Regions from separate parts of the Stenotrophomonas sp. 2201_Sma genome, predicted to be linked through region 1. Evidence: predicted binding sites of a transcription regulator. Region 1 holds the regulator's gene; the other holds the start of a gene.
The links. Region 1 encodes HrcA, which represses chaperone genes, less so after heat shock. Its sites were predicted from a motif close to TTNGCACTCNNNNNNNNNGAGTGCNAA; they were not measured.
Positions count from the first base shown of each region.

Region 1 (3,540 bases):
TCCACCAGCGCTTCCAGCTTGGCGCGGGTCAGCTTGATGTTCAGGTGCTTCGGACCCGACGCGTCAGCGGTGACGTACGGCAGATTCACTTCGGTCTGCTGGGCGCTGGACAGCTCGATCTTGGCACGCTCGGCAGCGTCCTTCAGGCGCTGCAGGGCCAGCGGATCCTTGCGCAGGTCGATGCCCTGGTCCTTGTTGAATTCTTCCACCAGGTACTCGATGACGCGGTTGTCGAAGTCTTCGCCACCCAGGAAGGTGTCGCCGTTGGTGGCCAGCACTTCGAACTGCTTCTCGCCGTCGACGTTGGCGATCTCGATCACCGAGACGTCGAAGGTACCGCCGCCCAGGTCGTACACAACGATCTTGCGATCCTTGTTGTCGCCCTTGTCCAGGCCATAGGCCAGCGCGGCCGCGGTCGGCTCGTTGATGATGCGCTTGACGTCCAGGCCCGCGATGCGGCCAGCATCCTTGGTGGCCTGGCGCTGGCTGTCGTTGAAGTAGGCCGGCACGGTGATGACCGCTTCGGTGACCTTCTCACCGAGGAAGTCCTCGGCGGTCTTCTTCATCTTCTCCAGTACCTTGGCCGAGATTTCCTGCGGCGCCATCTTCTTGGCGTCGCTGGTGGCCACCCACGCATCACCATTGTCATGGGCGAGGATGCTGTACGGGACGTGGGCGATGTCCTTCTGCACCTCGGCGTCGGTGAACTTGCGGCCGATCAGGCGCTTCACCGCGTAGAAGGTGTTCTTCGGGTTGGTCACCGCCTGGCGCTTGGCCGAGGCACCGACCAGGACTTCGCCGTCCTTGGTGTAGGCGACGATCGACGGGGTGGTGCGATCGCCTTCCGAATTCTCGATGACGCGGGCCTTGCCGCCGTCCATGATCGCCACGCACGAGTTGGTGGTGCCGAGGTCGATACCAATGATCTTGCCCATGGGGGAGACTCCTGAGAAATGCTGTGTGGATGTCAGTCCGGCCGCTCGGCCGGTGGATGAATGGGATGTGGGGGAGGCTCGTGGAACATTCAAGCCATCTCCCGAACGCTGTGTTCAGCCGTTCAAGGTTCGCCGGGCATGGCCCGGCGATGACGATCCGGGGGTAGCGCCGGGCCATGCCCGGCGGCCGCTCCCGGATCGACCGCTCAGTCGGCGGCCACCACCACCAGCGCCGGCCGCAGCAGGCGCTCGTTGAGCAGATAGCCCTTCTGGAACACGGTCACCACGCTGCCCGGGGCGGCGTCCGGGGCCGGCACCTGGCTGATCGCCTGGTGGTGCTCCGGGTTGAACGGCTGGCCGGTCGGGTCAATCAGGACCAGGCCGTTGTCGGCGGCGACCTTCAGCAACTGCTTGTAGGTCAGCTCCAGGCCCTCGCGCAGCGGGTGCGGGTCGTCGCCGGCGGCCTTCAGGCCGGCATCCAGGCTGTCGAACACGGGCAGCAGTTCGCCCAGCAGCTTCTCGTTGGCGAACTTGCGGGCCTGCTCGATGTCGCGGGCCACGCGCTTGCGCTGGTTCTCCAGGTCGGCGCGCTCACGCAGCGCATCGGCCCTGACCTGCTCGACTTCCGCGCGCAGTCGCTCCACTTCGTCATTGACGCCTGCTGCGGCGGCCGCGTCGGCGGCGCTCTGCTGGGATTCGAAATCTGGATGTTCGTGGTTCATGTCTGGGTCCCTGGCGGTCACTCCCCGCCTCCATCCACCCTAGTGTGGGCGGGATGCTGCGTTTCAAGCGTCCGCGGCACCGGATCCGCGTCCGGTCGGTGAAAAGGCCGCCCCCAGCACGTCGGCGGTGGCCTGTACCAGCGGGATCATGCGGTCGTAGGCCATCCGCTTCGGCCCGATCACCCCCAGCACGCCCAGCACCTGCCCGTTGGCCGCATACGGGGCGGTCACCAGCGAAACGCCCTGCAGCGGCATCATCCCGGTCTCTTCGCCGATGAAGATGCGCACGCCCGGGGCCTGGATGGTCCGCTCCAGCAGCTGCAGGATCTCGCGCTTGCTGGAAAACAGCTCGAACAGTTCACGCAGGCGCTCCAGGTCGGACAGGTCCTGGACCCCCATCAGGCGGGTCTGGCCCGCCACCAGCATGTCGTCGGCCGCGGGCTGCAGGGCCTGCTCGGCCAGTTCGATGCTGTGCGCCAGCAGCTGCTCCAGCTCGGAGCGGGCATCGCGCAGCTCCAGCAGCAGGCGCGCCCGGATCTCCGCCAGCGGCAGCCCGGCGAAATGGGCGTTGAGGTAATTGGCGACCTGCTCCAGCTGGCCCGGGGCGAAGTCCTGGCGGGTTTCGATCACCCGGTTCTGGACCTCGTTGTCGGCGAACACCAGGATCGCCAGCACCCGGCGGCCGTCCAGCGCCACGAAATCGATCTGGCGGAAGGCGAACTGCTCGCGCCGCGGCGCGCTGACCACGCCGACGAAGTGGCTCATCGCCGACAGCAGCTCGGAGGCACTGCCGAGCAGGGCCTGGGTGCTGCCGCCACCGGCCAGTTCCTGGCGCAAGCGGGCCAGCTCGCCCTCGCCCGGCGGCTGCATCTGCAGCAGGCTGTCGACAAACACCCGGTAGCCATGCGCGGTCGGGATCCGCCCGGCGGAGGTATGCGGCGACGCCAGCAGGCCCAGGTCCTCCAGGTCGCCGAGGATGTTGCGGATGGTGGCCGGGCTGACTTCCAGCCCGGCCACGCGCGCCAGCGTCTGCGAGCCCACGGGCTCACCATCCTGGATGTGGCGCGCGATCAGCGTGCGCAGCAGATGGCGCGCGCGCGGGGCGAGTTGGTCGGCGGAACCGTGCATGGAATCAACCTGTGAGACACGGAGACTAGATAATGGCGCCGGATCACCTTGGCAAGCCATTGGACCGCCCGCGTGCGCGTGCTAGCGTTGCGCGGCTCAGATACCCCCAGACCCATGCTCAGACACCTATCGATCAAGGATTTCGCCGTCGTCCGCGCTACCGAACTTGAATTCGGGCCTGGCATGACCGTGGTTTCAGGCGAGACCGGCGCCGGCAAGTCGCTGATGGTCGACGCGCTGGGCTTCCTGTCCGGCCTGCGCGCCGACAGTGGCGTGGTCCGCCACGGTGCCGCCCGTGCCGAGCTGTCGGCCGAGTTCGCGCTGGAGCATCTGCAGGCCGCACGCCAGTGGCTGGCCGACAACGAGCTGGACGATGAGGACCAGTGCCAGCTGCGCCGCGTGATCCGCGCCGACGGCGGTTCGCGGGCCTGGATCAACGGCCGCCCGGTCACCCTCGCCCAGCTGGGCGAACTGGCCGCGCTGCTGGTGGAAATCCACGGCCAGCATGAACAGCAGGCCCTGCTGGCGCGTCCTTCCCAGCTGGCCCTGCTCGATGCCTATGCCGGCAACGAGGAAGAGCGCCGTCAGGTCCGCCGCGCCGCAGCCGCCTGGCAGGCACTGGTCGATGAATCCCTGGCGCTGTCGCAACAGGGTGACGTCAGTGACCGTATCGGTTTCCTCGAGCATCAGCTGCGCGAACTGGACCGTGAGGATCTGGAGCCCGAATCGATCCTCGCGCTGGGCGCCAGCCATCG
Region 1 is NZ_CM151329.1:1,817,074-1,820,613, reverse strand. It holds gene dnaK (molecular chaperone DnaK) at 1-935, opposite strand, end outside; gene grpE (nucleotide exchange factor GrpE) at 1,142-1,657, opposite strand; gene hrcA (heat-inducible transcriptional repressor HrcA) at 1,721-2,785, opposite strand; gene recN (DNA repair protein RecN) at 2,900-3,540, shown strand, end outside.

Region 2 (3,540 bases), 2.2 Mb from region 1:
CAGGTGTGCTCGCGGTTGTAGGTCAGGCCACTGCCCGTGCCAGCGCGATCGCTGACCTTGGCGTAACTGCGGTTGCGATAGGCATCGAGGATGCGGTTGGGGTTGTTCGGATCCTCGTCGGCGATCTCCAGGATGGTCCAGGTGCTGGTGCCCGAGCCGCTGTACGGATAGGCAGTGTGGCCCTTGATGGTCGCGTGCAGCGAGCAGCGCAGCTGGCTCGGGCTGGAGGTATTGACCCTGGAGTAGTAGCCCGCCGGTACGCCAGGATTGCCCGGATCGGGGTTGCCCGTGGCGCTGGCCACGGTGAAGGCGATGCGGCTGTCGGCAGCCGGATGCGCGCCCTGCAGGTCGGTGATGCGCGCGGCGCGGATGTCGAAGCGGCAGGCCTCACCGGCCACCAGCGCGGTGTTGGTGGACAGCTTCACGCTCCTGCCGCTGGCCGGGTGGGTCAGCGGTACGCTGCCGGAGGCGCCGCAGCTCAGCGCGAAGGCGCCGCTGGCCAGGTTCACCGTCTCGCTGAACACCACTTCCAGATCGGCCGCGGCCGGGAACGTGCTGCTGCCCTGGGCGGGGGTGGTGGTGGACACCGATGGCGGCGTATTGGGACCGGGCGTACCCCCACCGCTGAAGGTCTGGCCGTTGTTGCAGCTGCCGAAGGTCTGCGTCGCCGATTCGGCCCAGGTGAAGTGGGCGTACTGGCTGCCGCTGCCCGTCAGCTGCAGTGAGGTGCCGGGGGCCGTGCTGTTGGTCTCGGCCACCGGAATGTTCTGGCTGGTCATGCCTGCGGCAGGACCGCCGGAGGCAGTGATCGTGCCCTCATAGCTGAGGAACTGGACCACCTTGCCGCTGGCGTCGACCAGCGCGATGCCGTCGTTGGGACCGTTCTGGATGCCGTTGGTCGGATAGCTGACCACGGCCAGGGTGGCGCTGCCGCACCCGGCCGCGCTGCCGGCAGGGACGGCCGTGTTGGCGTACACCGAAGCGGCCGACGGCGTGCTGCCGTTGTACAGATACAGCCGATAGCCGGACAGATCCTCGCCGGCGGTGGCCACGACCTCGATCGCCTCGCCGACGTCACCGGCTGCGGTGCTGTCGTCGTAATGCAGTTCGTTGATGAAGACCTCGGCCTGGGCCGGCGCGGTGGCCAGGGCCAGCACGCAGGCGGTGGCGAGCGGGGACAGCAATCGCATCGACGACTCCTTGTGATTGGGAATGCGCGGCCGAGCCTAAGGCCGATCCAGTGACACTTTGTCGTAAATGAACGTCAGATATCTGACAGTGCGACGTTGGTCACCTAATGCGGGGCCACCCCACCGCACTGCCGCAGCGTCCGGCGCGGAAACTTTTTTCGCGACGCCCCTTGAAAGCCTCCCGGGGGGCTCCATCTCTGCCGTGCTCCCGACCTTGTCGGGTTTCTTCACGTGCGGTTCTGGCACTCGCCTGGTGCGAGTGCTAACATCGCCGGACTTTTTTAGACCAATCAATCACTTAAGAGGTCTCCTATGAGCATCAAGCCGCTGCACGACCGCGTTGTGGTCAAGCCGATCGAAGCCGACGAAATCTCCGCCGGTGGCATCGTCATCCCCGACTCGGCCAAGGAAAAGTCCACCAAGGGTGAAGTCGTGGCCGTCGGCCCCGGCAAGCCGCTGGACAACGGCAGCGTGCGCGCGCCGTCCCTGAAGGTCGGTGACAAGGTCATCTACGGCCAGTACGCCGGCAGCTCGTACAAGAGCGAAGGCGTCGAGTACAAGGTCCTGCGCGAAGACGACGTGCTCGCCGTCATCGGCTGAGCCCCGCCGCGACCTGTTTCAACCTGATCCCCACATCCCAGCCGCCGGGCACGGCCCGGCGCGACCAATGAGGTAATTGCAATGGCTGCCAAGGATATCCGTTTCGGTGAAGACGCCCGTTCGCGCATGGTGCGCGGCGTCAACGTTCTCGCCAATGCCGTCAAGGCCACCCTCGGCCCGAAGGGCCGCAATGTCGTGCTCGAGAAGAGCTTCGGCGCCCCGACCATCACCAAGGACGGCGTCTCCGTCGCCAAGGAAATCGAACTGGCTGACAAGTTCGAGAACATGGGCGCGCAGATGGTGAAGGAAGTTGCTTCGCGCACCAACGACGACGCCGGCGACGGCACCACCACCGCCACCGTGCTGGCCCAGGCCCTGATCCGCGAAGGCGCCAAGGCCGTTGCTGCCGGCATGAACCCGATGGACCTCAAGCGCGGTATCGACAAGGCCGTCGTGGCTGCCGTCACCGAGCTGAAGAACATCTCCAAGCCGACCGCTGACGACAAGGCGATCGCCCAGGTCGGCACCATCTCGGCCAACTCGGACGAGTCGATCGGCCAGATCATCGCTGACGCGATGAAGGAAGTCGGCAAGGAAGGCGTGATCACCGTTGAAGAAGGCTCGGGCCTGGACAACGAGCTGGACGTGGTCAAGGGCATGCAGTTCGACCGCGGCTACCTGTCCCCGTACTTCATCAACAACCAGCAGTCGCAGACCGCTGACCTGGATGACCCGTTCATCCTGCTGCACGACAAGAAGATCTCCAACGTCCGTGACCTGCTGCCGGTGCTGGAAGGCGTCGCCAAGGCCGGCAAGCCGCTGCTGATCGTGGCCGAGGAAGTCGAAGGCGAAGCGCTGGCGACCCTGGTGGTCAACACCATCCGTGGCATCGTCAAGGTCGTGGCCGTGAAGGCCCCGGGCTTCGGCGATCGTCGCAAGGCGATGCTGGAAGACATGGCCGTGCTGACCGGCGGCACCGTGATCTCCGAAGAAGTGGGCCTGTCGCTGGAGAAGGCCACCATCAAGGACCTGGGCCGCGCCAAGAAGGTGCAGGTCTCCAAGGAGAACACCACCATCATCGACGGCGTGGGCGACAAGGCTGCGGTCGAATCGCGCGTTGCGCAGATCAAGACCCAGATCCAGGACACCTCCTCGGATTACGACCGCGAGAAGCTGCAGGAACGCGTGGCCAAGCTGGCTGGCGGCGTTGCCGTGATCAAGGTGGGTGCGTCCACCGAAATCGAAATGAAGGAAAAGAAGGATCGCGTCGACGACGCCCTGCACGCTACCCGTGCAGCCGTTGAAGAAGGCGTGGTTCCGGGCGGCGGCGTTGCACTGGTCCGTGCGGTCACCGCGCTGGCCGGCCTGAAGGGCGCCAACGAAGACCAGAACCACGGCATCCAGATCGCCCTGCGCGCGATGGAAGCCCCGCTGCGCGAGATCGTCGCCAACGCCGGCGAAGAGCCGTCCGTCATCGTCAACAAGGTCAAGGAAGGCAGCGGCAGCTTCGGCTACAACGCCGCCACCGGTGAGTTCGGCGACATGCTGCAGTTCGGCATCCTGGACCCGACCAAGGTGACCCGTTCGGCGCTGCAGAACGCGGCCTCGATCGCTGGCCTGATGATCACCACCGAAGCCATGGTTGCCGAAGCTCCGAAGAAGGACGAGCCGGCCCTGGGCGGCGCCGGTGGCATGGGCGGCATGGGTGGCATGGGCGGCATGGACTTCTAAGGTCCGCTGTTCCCGATGA
Region 2 is NZ_CM151329.1:4,007,562-4,011,101, reverse strand. It holds gene ACZLIF_RS18460 (endonuclease) at 1-1,190, opposite strand, end outside; gene ACZLIF_RS18455 (co-chaperone GroES) at 1,503-1,790, shown strand; gene groL (chaperonin GroEL) at 1,872-3,521, shown strand.
Region 2: ACZLIF_RS18455 (co-chaperone GroES) is a predicted target of HrcA. The motif match lies at 1,430-1,456, and genes of this name have one in related genera.